Linked DNA regions of Alkalilimnicola ehrlichii MLHE-1. Each later gene encodes a partner of the first gene's protein in a complex. Links are inferred from orthologs where the notes say so. Each region holds a gene or a part of one and is shown on either strand. Other genes may lie near its edges.

What was found.
Region 2: the proteins of rne (region 1) and pnp are in contact, whole or in part, in a cryo-EM structure (PDB 9QH0), measured with the Escherichia coli proteins. The link is inferred for Alkalilimnicola ehrlichii MLHE-1 from one-to-one orthologs.
Region 3: the proteins of rne (region 1) and eno are in contact, whole or in part, in a solved structure (PDB 2FYM), measured with the Escherichia coli proteins. The link is inferred for Alkalilimnicola ehrlichii MLHE-1 from one-to-one orthologs.

Annotation. Positions count from the first base shown.
Region 1 is NC_008340.1:1,633,010-1,638,881, forward strand. Bases 880-4,615 are described here. They hold rne (ribonuclease E), read left to right. Parts: upstream 880-1,193; coding sequence 1,194-4,415; downstream 4,416-4,615. Other genes in these bases: MLG_RS07305 (low molecular weight protein-tyrosine-phosphatase), read right to left, coding at 4,499-4,615. In the rest of the region: MLG_RS07295 (RluA family pseudouridine synthase), read right to left, coding at 1-779; more of MLG_RS07305, read right to left, coding at 4,616-4,996; MLG_RS07310 (hypothetical protein), read left to right, coding at 5,147-5,416; kdsB (3-deoxy-manno-octulosonate cytidylyltransferase), read right to left, coding at 5,413-5,872. UniProt on the Escherichia coli protein: Endoribonuclease that plays a central role in RNA processing and decay. Required for the maturation of 5S and 16S rRNAs and the majority of tRNAs. Also involved in the degradation of most mRNAs.
Region 2 is NC_008340.1:2,208,564-2,213,618, forward strand. The notes cover bases 1,785-4,703. They hold pnp (polyribonucleotide nucleotidyltransferase), read right to left. Parts: upstream 4,333-4,703; coding sequence 2,236-4,332; downstream 1,785-2,235. Other genes in these bases: MLG_RS09875 (TRAP transporter large permease), read left to right, coding at 1,785-2,069; rpsO (30S ribosomal protein S15), read right to left, coding at 4,432-4,701. Outside these bases: MLG_RS14875 (TRAP transporter small permease), read left to right, coding at 1-719; more of MLG_RS09875, read left to right, coding at 786-1,784; tRNA pseudouridine(55) synthase TruB, read right to left, coding at 4,799-5,055. UniProt on the Escherichia coli protein: Involved in mRNA degradation. Catalyzes the phosphorolysis of single-stranded polyribonucleotides processively in the 3'- to 5'-direction. Also involved, along with RNase II, in tRNA processing.
Region 3 is NC_008340.1:2,093,668-2,098,738, forward strand. The notes cover bases 2,137-5,071. They hold eno (phosphopyruvate hydratase), read right to left. Parts: upstream 4,282-5,071; coding sequence 2,992-4,281; downstream 2,137-2,991. Other genes in these bases: ispD (2-C-methyl-D-erythritol 4-phosphate cytidylyltransferase), read right to left, coding at 2,137-2,680; ftsB (cell division protein FtsB), read right to left, coding at 2,677-2,964; kdsA (3-deoxy-8-phosphooctulonate synthase), read right to left, coding at 4,334-5,071. Also shown: MLG_RS09325 (response regulator transcription factor), read right to left, coding at 1-311; tRNA pseudouridine(13) synthase TruD, read right to left, coding at 408-1,439; ispF (2-C-methyl-D-erythritol 2,4-cyclodiphosphate synthase), read right to left, coding at 1,429-1,923; more of ispD, read right to left, coding at 1,973-2,136. UniProt on the Escherichia coli protein: Catalyzes the reversible conversion of 2-phosphoglycerate (2-PG) into phosphoenolpyruvate (PEP). It is essential for the degradation of carbohydrates via glycolysis.

The DNA.
Region 1 (5,872 bases):
CGGTTGACCGCCCGCTCCCCGTAGCGGTCGTCGCCGGCGATGGGCATGCCGAGGTGGGCCGCGTGGACCCGGATCTGGTGGGTGCGCCCGGTGGCGATATCGGCCTCCGCCAGCGTCATGCCCCCGGGGCGCGCCACGGCCCGGAACACCGTCCGCGCCAGCTTGCCGTGGCTGGCGACCCGCACGCCCCCTGCCGGTCCACTGCGGCGCTCCAACGGCGCCTCCACCGGAATGGGGCCGCGCCCGAGTGCGCCGGTGAGCAGGGCCAGATAACGTTTGTGTACAGCGCCCGTGCGGAGCTGCTCGTGCAGTTCGCGCAACGCGCTGCGCCGCTTGGCGACCATCAGGCAGCCACTGGTCGCGCGGTCCAGCCGGTGGACCAGCTCGAGGAAGGGGGCGCTGGGCCGGGCCTGGCGCAAGACCTCGATCAGCCCCCAGGCCAGTCCGCTGCCGCCGTGCACGGCCAGTCCGGAGGGCTTGTCGATCACCAGCAGCCGGTCGTCCTCGTAGAGGATGCGCTGGGCCAATTCGCCCTGCAGGCGGGCGGGCGGCGTGGCCTCTTGGGGGGCGCGCGTCTGGACCGGCGGAATACGCACCGTCTCCCCCGTGGCCAGCCGGCGCGGCGGTTTGGTGCGCTTGCCGTCGACCCGGACCTGCCCGCTGCGCAGCAGCCGGTATATCAGTGACCGGGGCACGCCCTTGAGCTGCCGCATCAGGAAATTGTCCACCCGCTGGCCGGCGTCCTCCGGCCCGATGCGCACCTGTCGTACGCCGCTCATGCTCTTATCCGCCCGTTGCTCATGTCGGCGCATGATAGCAGAGAGCCGGCGGCCATTTGCCGCCTATAGGGGACACTGTTATAGTGCCGTCACGCCGTAGTGGGCCCCATTTGGCCCTGGCCACGCCAGCGGCGCCAGTAAAGATTCCTGCTTCCCCTGCCACCTCGGCGGGAGAACGGACGAACCTGTCCGGGACCGGCCCGACGACCGCCCCGGCCATCCAAGCCCAAAAGACAACACCCCGCATCGCTACCCGAATGAACGCGACGAACCTGCTGGTGACGCATTACCTGGCATTGATCCTGGCTCCCGTAGTCCAGGCCTGCCGGCCGGTATGCACCGAGTTGCGCCCGCCCCGGTTCGAGCGCGAGCGGCCTGCCGTGGCGCCGCGGGGATGCTGGAGACATCACCCTTATGAAACGAATGCTGATCAACGCAACTCAGCCAGAGGAGTTGCGTGTTGCCCTCGTGGACGGGCAACAGCTCTACGACCTGGATATCGAAACCCCGGCCCGGGAGCAGAAGAAGGCCAACATCTACAAGGGCACCATCACCCGCGTGGAGCCCAGCCTGGAGGCGGCCTTCGTACAGTACGGCGCGGAGCGCCACGGGTTTCTGCCGTTTAAGGAGATTGCCCCCAGCTACTACCGCGAGGGTCTCAAGGCCGACGGGGGGCGCCCCAGCATCCGCGATGCGGTGCGTGAGGGCCAGGAGGTGGTGGTTCAGGTGGACAAGGAGGAGCGCGGCACCAAGGGTGCGGCGTTGACCACCTACATCAGCCTGGCCGGGCGCTACCTGGTGCTCATGCCCAACAACCCGCGCGCCGGCGGCGTCTCGCGCCGCATTGAGGGCTCCGACCGGGCCGAAATCCGCGAGGCGCTGCGACAACTCGACGTCCCGGAGGGCATGGGTCTGATCGTCCGCACCGCCGGCGTGGGCCGGACGGTGGAGGAACTGCAGTGGGACCTCGATTACCTGCTCAAGCTCTGGAGCGCTATCCAGAAGGCCGCCGAGGCCCGGTCCGCCCCCTTCCTGATCTACCAGGAGAGCGACGTCATCATTCGCGCGCTGCGCGACTACCTGCGCTCGGATATCGGGGAGATTCTCATCGATGACCCGCAGGTCTTTGAAAAGGCCGTGGAGTTCGTCGAGCAGGTCATGCCGTATAACCGGCAGAAGCTGAAGTACTACGACGACCGGGTACCGCTGTTCACCCGTTACCAGATCGAAAGCCAGATCGAATCCGCCTTCCAGCGGGACGTTCGTCTGCCCTCCGGCGGTGCCATCGTGATCGACCACACCGAGGCGCTGATCTCCATCGACATCAACTCGGCCCGGGCCACCAAAGGCTCGGACATCGAGGAGACGGCCCTGCACACCAACCTCGAAGCCGCCGACGAGATCGCCCGGCAGCTCCGATTGCGGGATCTGGGCGGGCTGATCGTGATCGACTTCATTGACATGGGCCCGAACCGAAACCAGCGGGAGGTGGAAAACCGACTCCGCGAGGCGGTCAAGGCGGACCGAGCCCGGGTTCAGATCGGGCGAATCTCCCGCTTTGGTTTGCTGGAGATGTCCCGCCAGCGGCTTCGTTCGTCCCTGGGCGAGTCGCACCAGGAGGTCTGCGCCCGCTGTGGTGGCCAGGGTACCGTGCGCAGCGTGGAGTCGCTGGCCCTTTCCATCCTGCGCATCGTCGAGGAAGAGGCGATGAAGGAGAAGACCGGGACGGTGCTGGCGCAGCTCCCGGTGGATGTCGCCACCTTCCTTTTGAACGAGAAACGGCCCTCCATCAGTGAGATCGAGGATCGCCACAGGGTGGCCGTGGTGCTGATCCCCAATCGCACCATGGAGACACCCCACTACGACGTCCAGCGCCTGCGTAGCGACGACGAGTCCACCGAGGACCCCAGTTACCGGCTCGCCTCCGAGGAACATCCAGAGCCCTCCCCCGAGTGGTTGGAGCGGGAGGCCGCGCCGCGCTCGGAGGAACCGGTGGTCCAGCGGGTACAGCCGCCCTCCGCACCGCCGCCGACGGCGCCCGTCGAAGAGAGTCCAAAGGAAGAAGCGCCACCACCGCAGCGCGACGCGCCCGAAGGTAGCGGCGCATCGGACGTCGGGATCAGCGGCCTCACCGGCCTGTTCCAGCGGCTCCGTGGCTTCTTTGGGCGGGAAGCGGACAACGACAGCGCCGGTCAGGAGGGTCCAGTCGGCGAGAAGGCCCCTGCTGCCTCCGGGCGACGCGGCAGCGATCAGAAGGGAGCCACCAACGGGCGCCGGGGCGGTGGTAGTAACGGCGGCAAGGGTGGCCGGACACGGCAAAAGGCGCGCCCCGAGGACGGTCGATCGGCCTCGCAACCGGAGGCTACCGGCAAGCCGGAGAGTGATGCCCGGCGCGATGCGGATGAGACCGCCGAGGGCGCCGGTCGCAGCGGTCGCAGCCGGCGCGGCCGGCGGGGCGGACGGCGCCGCCGGCGTAGCGGGAGCACAGGCGGTGGCCAGCCGGAGGAATCGGCCGCACGCCAGGATCAGAAGGGGCAGACCCCGCCGGCGGCAGAGGCCGCGGACGACGCTCCCCGGGATCGCGCCGCCGGCAAGGCCGAGGCCGCCGCCGAGCGGCCCAGGGAGGGAGACCGCGCGGCGGCCGAGAAACCGGCGGCCAGCGAAAAGGTAAAGGCTGACAAGCCGGCGCTGCCAACGATCACCGAGGAGGAGATCCAGGGCAGCGCCACCCCGCAGCTCAAGGACTGGCCACCGCGGGGCCAGGTCGCCACCGAGGCCGCCAGTCCCGAATCGGCGCCGGCGGACGACGAGAGCGGCACCGCCGCCGGGTCGCCGAAGGCCACGCAGGCCCAACGACCGGCGACGGCCGACACCGAGGCCTCCGACACCAAGGCAGATGCGCCGGCGTCCTCCGGTGAGACGCCCGCCGACCAACCGACCGGTGCGCCACCGGCGGCTGGCGGTGACGGGGCCAAGGCGCCGACCGCTGAGAAGGCCGCTGGCGAGAAGCCGGGGGCGCGGCGCAAGCGCTCGAAGCCCAGTGTCCAACCGGGCACGCCGCCGGTCCTGCCGCAGGATATCGGCCCGGATGAACCGTCGGTGCGCTCCGGGCGCCCGCGTATCAGCGCAGCGGCCCCCACCGAGGGCAACGAGGCCGACACCGCCGGCTCGGCTGACGTCGCCCCGCGTGAGCCGACACCGGCTAACACGGGGACCGATCAGCCACCGAAACCGGCGCCGGAACCAGCGCCGGCCAAGGCGCCGGAGCCGGCCCCGGGGTCCGATAGTGAGCCAGCGGCCGCCGACCAGGACGCCGCGCCTGCCGAGGAGGTGCCCAACGCCGCCGACGACGGTGCTGCCGGGCCACAGGCAACCCCTTGGCTGGAGCACGAGCCTGAGAGCAGTCGGGAGGCCATTGGCGCCCATAGCGCGGGTACGCCGGACGCTCCTGATGCGCAGAAGGCCCCGGCCGACACCGCGGATGCCGCGGACACCGCGGGCGACGAAGGCGGGGATCAGACGCAGGAGACCGATGAGGCCTCCCGAAAGGGCGGTTCCCGGAGAAAGGGGCCGGCCGGGGAGAGTGAGGCGCGGCCCGAATCCCCGGACCAGGGCAGGTCACGAGAGGATGACTGAAGGCCGAGGCCCCTACCGCCACCGGCGGTGACGGGGCCTTGTTTCAGCGCGTTCCGGTGCCACGACGGCACCGGCGGCCGGAATCAGGCCCGATCGGTTCGGGAGCCGGACAGTTCCGCCAACAACCCCTCGGCGGCGTCCTCGACCAGGTTCAGCACGTGCTCGAAGCCCTGCCCGCCCCCGAAATAGGGGTCCGGAACCTCCTGCTCCGGGTGGTTCGCGGCGTAATCGAGGAACATTCGGATGCGCTCGCGGTACGGCTTCGGGCACTCGCGCCGCAGATCGGCAAAGTTGGCGCCGTCCATGGCCAGGATGAGGTCAAAGATCTCAAAATCCTCGACACTGACCTGACGGGCGCGCAGGTCGCTGATGTCCACGCCGCGTTGCGCTGCGGCCCGGATCGCCCTCGGGTCGGGCGCCTTGCCGATGTGGTAGTCGTGGGTGCCCGCCGAGTCGATGTAAATGGTGCCCTCCAGCCCCCGCTCTTGGAGCAGGCGGCGGAAGACCCCCTCGGCTGTGGGGGAACGGCAGATATTGCCCATACAGACAAAGAGAACTCTGTGTTTCACACCTTCATTCATGGGGTTGGATGATTTCCTTGCGATGAGGGTTTAACACATGCGCGGCCGGTCACCGGCGATGCCAGACAGTTGTCGGCGAGCCGTCGCGGCCCCGCCCCGCTTGAACAGACGCTATGCTCACAGATATTTCAGACCAGAGGAAGTACCCCCATGACCACGGCGCTTGAAACCCTGCGCAGCTGGGTGGGCCGCGATGTGCTCTTCCAGGGACGGCGGTTGCGCGTGGTGGAACTGCTCGAGGATACCGCCGAAGCCAGGCTCGTGCTCGAGGAGCGTGAAGCGGTCGGCCGCCGCGTGCAAAGCGACCAGTTCGGGGAGGCCCACCGGCGCACCCCCCGTACCTGGACGCTCCCCGTGCACGACCGCGACGGTGTGGCCCCCAACCCGCTGCTCGACGAGATGGTGCTGGCGGAGGACTAGGCCGGCGGCCCCTGCTCTGCCAGCAATCGTTCCACCTGGGCCAGGTCCTGCGGCGTATCGACCCCGGGACCGGGGACCTGATGGGCCAGGCCAACGTGGATGCGCACGCCGTGCCAGAGCGCGCGCAACTGCTCCAGCGCCTCCAGGCCCTCCGGGGGCGCTGCCTCCAGGGCCGGATAGCGGCGCAGGAACCCGACCCGGTAGGCATACAGCCCCAGATGGCGCAACCACTGGCCCGGGGACCGGGCGGCACCGGCTGCCCCCGAGAAGCCGTCGCGGTCCCAGGGGATGGGGGCGCGGCTGAAGTACAGGGCATACCCCTGGCGATCCCGCACCACCTTGACCGCATGGGGCGATCGCACCTCGTCGAGGGAGTGGCAGAGAGTGGCCAGTGTGGCAATGCCCGCATCCCGATGCGCCGCCAGATCCAGCGCCACCTGGCGCACGAGCCGGCCC
Region 2 (5,055 bases), 580 kb from region 1 along the record:
GCGTGTTACTGATGGCCATCGTCGCCATCAGTAACGTCTACACCCGGAACTTCCACGGCTTCAGCATCCCCGGAACCGAGGACATCACTGTCATCCTGCTGGTCATCGTGACCTTCATGGGGATCGGGTTCGCGGCCCGCCAGGGCCGGCACATCGCCATGACCGCCCTCTACGATCAGCTCTGGGGGGTATGGCGCAAGGGGATGCTGGTGCTCATCAGTCTGTGCACGGCCGGGCTGCTCTTCTACCTCGCCTTCCTGGGTTACGAATACGTGGAGGCGCTCCACCGCCGCGACCGCACCTTCCGCGGCATGGCCATCTACGCCTGGCAGATCCACATCCTTTTGCCAGCCCTGCTGGCGCTCTGGATCGGCTACTGGGCCGCCTGGCAGCGCGGCCTGCGGCGTACCGGCGCGTTCCTGGGCGCCCTGCGGGGCAGGGATATCGGCGCCTGGGTCACCACCGTGGTCACCGGTGCCGCCCTGCTCTGGATTGCCGGGGTAGTCATCGTCCATTTGTTGGCCGACCCGGGCACAGGGCCACTGGGCTGGCAGACCCAGCTCCGACAGTGGATTCCCTACGCCCTGGTGCCCATCGGCCTGGCCCTGGGGGGGGTACAGTTCCTGCTGACCGCGTTGCGCAACCTCACCAGCCGGGAGATCTACCGCTCGTTCACCCAGAAGGAGCAGTACGGTGACGCTAACCCCGATGAGCCGTAAGTCACCCGCCGCGCCCGCGGGCAGGGGCCGGCCATTGCAGAGATCGACTCGAGGAGTTTACCGCCGATGATCTGGATCATGGTCGGCATCATGGTGGGGCTGCTGCTCCTGGGCTTCCCGCTGATGGTGCCGCTGCTCTCCGCAGCCCTCTACGTCATGCTGTTCGAGCTGGATTTCATCAGCACGAACCGCATTGTCGCGCAAATGGTCTCCGGCATCTCCTCGCCGGTGCTGGCGGCGGTGCCGTTGTTCATCCTCGCCGCCGACATCATGACCAAGGGCCGCACCGCCAACCGTCTGTTGGATCTGGTCATGAGCTTCTTCGGCCACCTGCGCGGGGGGCTGCCGGTCACCGCGGCCATCAGCTGCACCCTTTTCGGTGCGGTCTCCGGCTCCACCCAGGCGACGGTGGTGGCCATCGGCGGGCCGCTGCGCCCAAAGCTGATCAAGGCCGGCTATAAGGACAGCTTCACCACCGCACTGATCATCAACGCCAGTGACATCGCCCTGCTCATCCCGCCGAGCATCGGCATGATCGTCTACGGCGTGGTCTCCCGCACCTCGGTGCGCGAACTGTTCATCGCCGGCATCCTGCCCGGGCTGCTGATCCTGCTCTTCTTCTGTGTCTACACCTATATCTACTCCCGGCTAAAGCAGATCCCGGTGCAGGACAGGTCAACCTGGTCGATTCGGCTGCAGGCCCTGCGCGGGGCCTTGCTACCCATGGGCTTCCCGATCATTGTCGTGGGTGGCATCTACGCCGGCTTCTTCTCCCCCACCGAGGCAGCGGCCGTCTCCGTGGCCTACGCCTTCCTGCTGGAGGTGGTGATCTTCCGGTCGCTGCACATCAAGGAGATCTGGCCCATCGCCCTGTCCACCGGGTTGATCACCGCGGTGGTCTTCGTGCTGGTGGCCTCCGGCCAGGTCTTCTCGTACGTGGTCTCGGCAGCGCGGATCCCCCGGGAGTTGATCGGGCCGCTGATCGAGACCCTGGCGGGCAACCCCGAGATGGCGTTAATCGTCATCGCCCTCGCCTACTTCATCGGCTGTATGTTCGTGGACCCCATCGTGGTCATCCTGGTGCTGACACCGATCTTCACCCCGCTGGTGGACGCCACCGGGCTCGACCCGGTGCACGTGGGCGTCATCGTCACCCTGCAGGCGGCCATCGGTTCGGCCACGCCACCCTTTGGCTGCGACATCTTCACCGCCATCGCGATCTTCAGGCGACCTTACTGGGACACCATCAAGGGCACGCCGCCGTTCATCTTTATCCTGTTGCTGTCCACGGCGGTGCTCATCGCCTTCCCGCAGATCTCGCTGTTCCTGCCGCAACTGGCCTTCGGCTAGGCGCCACGGGTACGGCGAACGGCGCCTGCCCGTCGCGGGCGGGCGCCGCCATCACGAAAAAGGGGAGACCCGTCACCGGGCCTCCCCTTCTTATTGGCCTGAGCGGCCAGCAGGCCGGGCCCATCCCGCGGACCGAGCCATCGGCCCCCGGGATGGCGTCAGGCGATCACTCGCCGTCCTGCACCGCCTTCATGCTCAGCCGGATACGGCCCTGGCGGTCCACCTCCAGCACCTTGACGCGCACGGTGTCACCTTCCTTGAGGTAGTCACCCACCCGCTCCACGCGCTCGTTGGAGATCTGGGAGATGTGCACCAGGCCATCCCGGCCGGGCAGGATGTTGACGAAGGCGCCGAAATCCATCAGCTTCGAGACCTTCCCCTCGTAGACCGTCCCCACCTCCACGTCGGCGGTGAGCAGCTCGATGCGCCGGCGGGCCTCGTCGGCCGCGGCCTTGTCCGCGGAGGCGATGGTCACCTTGCCATCGTCGGAGATGTCGATAGTGGTGCCGGTCTCCTCGGTCAACGCGCGAATGGTGGCGCCACCCTTGCCGATGACATCACGGATCTTGTCCGGGTCGATCCGGATGGTGAGCAGGCGCGGAGCGTACTCGGACATCTCGCTCCGCGGGCCGCTGATGGCATTGTTCATCTCACCAAGGATGTGCAGGCGGCCTTCCCGGGCCTGCTCCAGCGCCTGCTCCATGATCTCGCGGGTAATCCCCTGGATCTTGATGTCCATCTGCAGCGCGGTCACGCCGCTCTCGGTCCCGGCGACCTTGAAGTCCATGTCGCCCAGGTGGTCCTCATCGCCGAGGATGTCGGAGAGCACGGCGAACTGCTCGTCCTCCTTGATCAGGCCCATGGCGATACCGGCCACCGGTGCTTTCACTGGCACGCCGGCGTCCATCAGCGACAGGGAGGTGCCGCAGACGGTGGCCATGGAGGAGGAGCCGTTGGACTCGGTGATCTCGGAGACCACGCGGATCACGTAGGGGCAATCGTCCGCGGCCGGCATGACCGCTTCAATGCCCCGCTTGGCGAGCTTACCGTGACCGATCTCGCGGCGCTTGGGCGTGCCCATGAAGCCGGTCTCGCCCACACAGTAGGGCGGGAAGTTGTAGTGCAGCATGAACTGCTCTTTGCGCTCGCCCTCGATGGCATCGATGATCTGGGCATCACGGCCGGTCCCGAGGGTGGTCACCACCACAGCCTGGGTCTCGCCGCGGGTAAAGATCGCCGAACCGTGCGTACGCGGCAGGCTCCCCACCTCGATGTCGATGGGCCGGACGGTCCGGGTATCCCGCCCGTCGATACGGCGCTCACCCGCCAGGATGCGCCCGCGGACGATGTCCTTCTCCAGCCCCTTAAAGGCGTCGCCCACGTCCTTCTCGGGCCAACCGCCCTCTTCCTCACGGTTCTCACCCAGCGCCTCGACGGCCCGCTGCCGCAGTTCGCCGATCCGGTTCTGGCGCTCCTGCTTTTCCGGGATCTGGTAGGCGGCGGCCAGGTCGTCGCCCACCAGGTCCTTGATCGCCGTCTCCAGGGCAGCGTCGCCTTGCGGCGGGTGCCAGTCCCATCGCGGCTTGCCCGCCTCGGCGGTGAGCTCGTTGATCGCCTGGATAGCCACCTGCATCTGCTCGTGGCCGTACAGCACGGCGCCAAGCATGGCCTCCTCGGGGAGCTGGTTGGCCTCCGACTCCACCATCAGCACGGCGTTCTCCGTGCCCGCGACCACCAGGTCCAGGTCGGAGGCGGCGGTCTCCTCGAAGGTGGGATTCAGCAGGTACTCGCCGTCCTTATAGCCAACACGGGCGGCGCCGATGGGGCCATCGAAGGGGATACCGGAAATAGACAGTGCCGCGGAGGCCCCGATCAATGCCGGGATGTCGGCATCCACCTCAGGGTTCATGGAGAGCACGGTGGCCACCACCTGCACCTCGTTATAGAACCCCTCCGGGAACAGCGGCCGGATGGGCCGGTCGATCAGACGGCAGGTGAGGGTCTCCTTCTCGGAGGGGCGGCCCTCACGCTTGAAGAAGCCTCCCGGGATCTTGCCCGCCGCATAGGTCCGCTCCTGGTAATTGACGGTCAGGGGGAAGAAGCCCTTGCCCGGGTCCGCCTCCTTGCGACCGACAGCGGTGACGAGCACCACCGTATCACTCATGTTGACCAGCACGGCGCCATCGGCCTGCCGTGCGACGCCACCGGTTTCCAGAGTGACCGTGTGGTTTCCGTACTGAAAGCTCTTCTTGACTGATTTCACGATAATATCCGGCTGCTCTTGAAATGACTGACGAGGTGCCCCGCCCCTGCGGGACACCCGGCGCACGCGCCCATTGGCGGCGTGCGGACGGGCGTGCCCTTACTTGCGCAGGCCCAGGTTCTCGATGAGGTCGAGATAGCGCTGGCGATCCTTACGCTTGAGGTAGTCCAGCAGCTTGCGCCGCTGGCTGACCAGCTTGAGCAGGCCCTGGCGGGAGTGGTGGTCCTGCTTGTGCTCGGCGAAGTGACCGCTCAGGTGCTGGATGCGGGCGGTCAGCAGCGCCACCTGCACCTCGGGCGAACCGGTGTCGGAGGCGGTACGTGCGTGTTTCTTGACGATTTCGCCCTTCTGCTCAGCGGAAAGCGACATGTAACTGACTCCTGAAAACTCAAACAGTTGGTATGGACCTGATGGTTAATCGGCGTATTTTAGCCCCCGGCCGCCAGGGGTAACAAGCAACATCGGGTTACTGCTTACCGCCCCCGCCCGTTGCCAGCAGGCGTTTGGGCGCGATGCGGCCCTCCGCATCCGGGCAGCCCATGCCCAGGAAACGGCCCTCGCGGGTATAGAGCCGCAACCAGGCGGCCTCCGGAATGCGGGGCACCCACACCGGCTGCCCCTGCATGAGAAAGAAGGCGACGTCCTCGGCCAGCTCCACGGCCGGCCACTGCACAAGGGCGCTGTCCATCGGCAGCAGGCAGTTGTCCAGTGCCTCGAGGCCCT
Region 3 (5,071 bases), 460 kb from region 1 along the record:
CAGGCACCGTGGCGCAGGGCCTGAACCACCGGCGCCACCGCGGGCGTCCGCACCAGGGCCACCAGCGGGGCAATAGCCGACCCGGGCCCCAACGCCCTGTCCAGGCTTGCCAGGCAATCGGGGTCGGCATCGAGGTTCAGCAACACACACCCGGGGACTTCGCCCCGCTCGCAGCCCCCCTCCCGGCAGCGGCGGGTGCAGAGCGTCACCCGCAGGCCCGCACCCTGGAGCAGGCCTGTCAGCCGCTCCGCCTCCTCCGCCGGAAAGCCGCTCAGGCAGACGGTACCCGCTCCCGTCTCCAGATCGCTCAAACCCCGGCCCCCCCAACATTCAAGGCGAGAAAAGACTACGCCTTTCAGTATAGTCATCTTATTATAATTGGGTTTTTGTGTAATTGCGTGCGTTAATCAACACTCCAACACCTCCCGTACCACCACGGTGGCATAGGCCCCGGCAGGCAGCCGGAAACTAAGTTGGAGCCGGCCCGGCGCCGGCCAATGCCAGGCGAGATCGACCACCCGCAGGCGCAGCGCACGGCGCGCCGCCTCCATCCTTGCCCGCGCCAGGCCCTGGTGCCAGAGGGGTTCGGCCGCCAATACCGACCGCTCCAGGGCCGCGACCTCGCCGCCGGGCTGCACCCCGCGCTCGCCCGCCAGTGGCCCCGTGGGGTGGATCTCCAGACGGGCACACCGCCCGGGCAGAGCGGGGTCGGCCGGATCGGTCTCGAACACCGCTCCGCGCCCATCGAGCATGGCCACCTCGCCCGGCAACAGTCGGTTCCAACTGCCCTCCCCGACCCGCCGCGCCAGCACCCGATTGAACAGCTCGGACCGCACGCTGGAGAGCAGCAGGCCGCGCAGCTTGCGGTCGCGGGGCGGACGCCCGCCGGCGAACCAGGCCGAGGCCTGGGCCAGATTGCCGCCGCCACGCCCGAAGCGCTGGTGGCCGAAGTAGTTGGGCACGCCCTGGGTGCTGATGCGGTAGAGGCGCTGTGCCACCGCCGCCGGATCGGCGTCGCAGTCCCGCAGGGTCAGCACGAACCGGTTGCCCTTGAGGGCCCCGGTGCGCAGCTTTCGATGGTGGCGCCGGGCGATCAGGATGCGCACGCCCGGGATCGGCCCCTCCCCCACGCCCAGGGGCAGCGACCGACCGGGCGACTGCAGGCTGAACCACTGGCGGGTCAGGGCGTGTTTGTCCTTCAGGCCGGCAAAGGAGACCGCCCGCGGGTGGATGCCGGCGGCCTCGGCCAGCGCCCGGGCCACCTGCGCGGTGTTCAGACCCCGCTTTTCCACCCACAGCCACAGGTGCTCCCCGTCGCCGCAAGGGCAGAGCCCGGTCTGCTCCTCGACCAGGAAGTCCTCCGGGGTGGCCTTGAGGCGCGCCGTGCCCAGCGGGGGGCCCCAGGCGCGGGGCAGGGACGCGGCTTGCTCAGTGCTCAAAAAAACCATCCCGGGCGATCAGCACCACCGCCATGGCGGCAATGCCCTCGCCCCGGCCCGGAAACCCCATGCGCTCGGTGGTGGTCGCCTTGACGTTTACCGCCGAAGGCGCCACCTCGAGGTCGGCGGCCAGATGGTCGCGCATGGCCCCCACATGGGGGTTCATGCGGGGTGCCTGGGCGATCAGGGTGGCGTCGACGTTCACCACGCGCCAGCCACCGGCCCGGACCCGCTGCAGCGCGTCGCGCAGCAGGATCCGGCTGTCGATGCCTTTATAGGCATCGTCTGAGTCGGGAAAGTGGGTGCCCAGATCGCCCTCACCGGCCGCACCCAGGAGCCCATCGGTGACCGCGTGCATCAGCACGTCGCCGTCGGAGTGGGCCGCCAGCCCACGCTCATGGGGGACCTGCACCCCACCCAGGATCAGGGGGGTGCCGGGCTCGCCGAACCGGTGGGCATCAAAGCCCTGTCCTACCCGGATCATGTCTGTCTGCCTCCGCGCCTTGAGTCCATGTCGCCGACCAGGGGGGGGGTCAGGCGCCGGTCCCGCCCTGGGCGACCAGGATGGCCTCCGCAAGGGCCAGGTCCGCCGGGCGGGTGATCTTGATGTTGGTGGCCTCGCCCGGGATCAGGCGCGGGCGCCCGCCCACCGCCTCCATGGCCGAGGCATCGTCGGTGATGGTGAGTCCGGCCTCGCCGGCCTTCGCCAGCGCCTCGCGCAATGCCATCACCGGAAAGAGCTGAGGGGTCAGGGCGTGCCACAGCCCCTCGCGGTCCACGGTGCGGGCCACGTGGCCGTCACCGTCGTCCCTCTTGAGGGTGTCGCGCACCGGAAAGGCGAGCAAGCCGCCGCGCTCGTCCCGGGCGCGGTCAATCAGCCGCTCCAGCTCCGCCATCCCGACACAGGGCCGCACCGCGTCATGCACCAGGGCATAGTCCCGTGTGCCCCCCTGTTCGGCGAGCCAATGCAGAACGGATTGGACCGAATCGCTGCGTTCCGCCCCACCCGGCACCCGGTGCACGGGTTTCCGGTGTCGGTAGCCCAGGGCATCCCAGTGGTTATCCTCGGGGGAGAGGGCCACCACGGCGCCGTGCACGGCCGGCAGTGCCAGCAGTCGATCCAGGGTCCGGGCGATCACCGGACGCCCGGCCAGCGGCAGGTACTGTTTGGGCAGCGGTCCGCCCATACGCCGGCCGACACCGGCCGCCGGCAGGACCGCCCAGATCCGTGGTTCACTCACCGGGCGTCATCCTCCCGTTCAATGATCTGATAAAAGGTCTCGCCCTCGCGGATCATACCCAGCTCGCTGCGGGCCCGCTCCTCCAGCGCCTCCAGGCCGGTCTTGAGGTCGTTGACCTCGGCCTCCAGGGCCTGATTGCGCTGGCGCAGCCGGTCCACTTCCTCCCGCTGGGCCTCGACACTGCGGCTCAGCCCCCGGACGTCGTTCAGACCGCCCTCGCCGAACCAGAGCAGCCCCTGGAGCCACAGCAGCAGCGCGGTGAGACCGGCGAGCACCCAACGCATGAGGGTTCACGGGGCGCGCCCCGCGCGTCAGCCGCGCCGAAGCTGCGGGAAGGCCGCCAGCCCCGGGTAGTCGGCCTGCTCGCCCAGCTCCTCCTCGATGCGCAGCAGCTGGTTGTACTTGGCCACCCGGTCGGAGCGGGACAGCGAACCGGTCTTGATCTGGGTGGCGGTGGTGGCCACCGCCAGGTCGGCAATGGTGGTGTCCTCGGTCTCGCCGGAGCGGTGGGAGACCACGGAGGTGAAGCCGGCCTCGTGGGCCATGGCGATGGCGTCCAGGGTCTCGGAGAGGGTGCCGATCTGGTTGAACTTAATGAGGATGGAGTTACCCACCCCCTCGTCGATCCCGCGCTTGAGGATCCGGGTGTTGGTCACGAACAGGTCGTCCCCCACCAACTGCACCCGGTCGCCAAGCTTATCGGTCAGCGCCTTCCAGCCGACCCAGTCCGACTCGTCCATCCCGTCCTCGATGGAGAGGATGGGGTAGCGGGCACAGAGATCGGCGAGGTAGTCGGCGAACGCCTCGGCGGAAAACTCCCGACCCTCCGAGGCCAAGCGGTAGACCCCATCCTGGTAGAACTCGGAGCTGGCCGCGTCCAGCGCCAGCCAGACGTTCTCACCGGCCTTGTAGCCGGCCCGGTCGATCGCCTCCAGGATCACCTCCAGCGCCGCCTCATTGGAGGGCAGATCGGGGGCGAAACCGCCCTCATCCCCGACCCCGGTGTTGAGGCCACGGTCCTGGAGCACCTTCTTGAGGGCGTGGAAGATCTCAGTGCCACAGCGCAGGGCCTCGGAGAAGCGGTCGAAGCCCGTGGGCATGACCATGAACTCCTGGATGTCCACGCTGTTGTCCGCATGCTCGCCGCCGTTGAGAATGTTCATCATCGGTACCGGCAGCGACCAGGGCCCCTCGGGGTTCAGGTAGCGGAACAATGACTGCCCGCGCTCGGCAGCGGTGGCGCGGGCGGCCGCCAGGGAGACCGCCAGCAGGGCGTTGGCACCCAGCTTGCCCTTGTTGTCGGTCCCGTCCAGCTCCCGCATCCGATCATCCAGGGCCCGCTGGCCGGAGGCGTCCATGCCGCACAGGGCGTCGGCGATTACGGTGTTGACGTTCTCCACCGCCTTGCGCACCCCCTTGCCCAGGTAGCGCCCGGCGTCGCCGTCGCGCAGTTCCACCGCCTCGCGGGTGCCAGTGGAGGCGCCGGAGGGCACAGCCGCCCGGCCCATGACGCCGGAATCGAGGATGACATCCGCCTCAACGGTCGGATTGCCCCGCGAGTCGAGTATTTCACGTGCCTTGATCTGCTTGATGGTCCCCATCGGTTCCCCTTCCAAAAAACGAACAAATACGATGTTGTCGGGCGACGGTGCGCTAAAGGCCCTGTTCCGTGAAGCCGCGCCCCTTGACCACCTGGTCCAGTTCCATGAGCGTCTCCAGCAGCTCGCGCATGCGCTCCAGCGGCCAGGCGTTGGGGCCGTCGGAGAGCGCCTGGTCCGGGTCGGGGTGGGTCTCCATGAACAGCCCGGCCACGCCGGCGGCCACCGCCGCCCGCGCCAGTACCGGGACGAATTCCCGCTGCCCCCCCGAGGCACTGCCCTGCCCGCCCGGCAACTGCACCGAGTGGGTGGCGTCAAACACCACCGGGGCCCCGGTCTCGCGCATCACTGCCAGGGCGCGCATGTCCGAGACCAGGTTGTTGTAGCCAAAGGAGACGCCCCGCTCGCAGACCATGATCTGCTGGTTGCCCGCCTCGCGGGCCTTGGCGACCACATGGCGCATGTCCCAGGGGGCCAGGAATTGGCCCTTCTTGATATTCACCGGCCGGCCCTGCCGGGCCACGTTCTGGATGAAATTGGTCTGCCGGCACAGGAAGGCCGGGGTCTGGAGCACGTCCACCACCGACGCCACCTCGACCAGCGGGGTGTCCTCGTGCACGTCGGTGATCACCGGGACGCCGATCTGGCGGCGTACCTGCTCCAGCACCCGGAGCCCGGCCTCCAGACCGGGGCCCCGATAGCTCTCGTGGGAGCTGCGGTTGGCCTTGTCAAAGGAGGACTTGTAGATGAACGGGATGCCCAGCTCACCGGTCATCTCCGCCAGTGCCCCGGC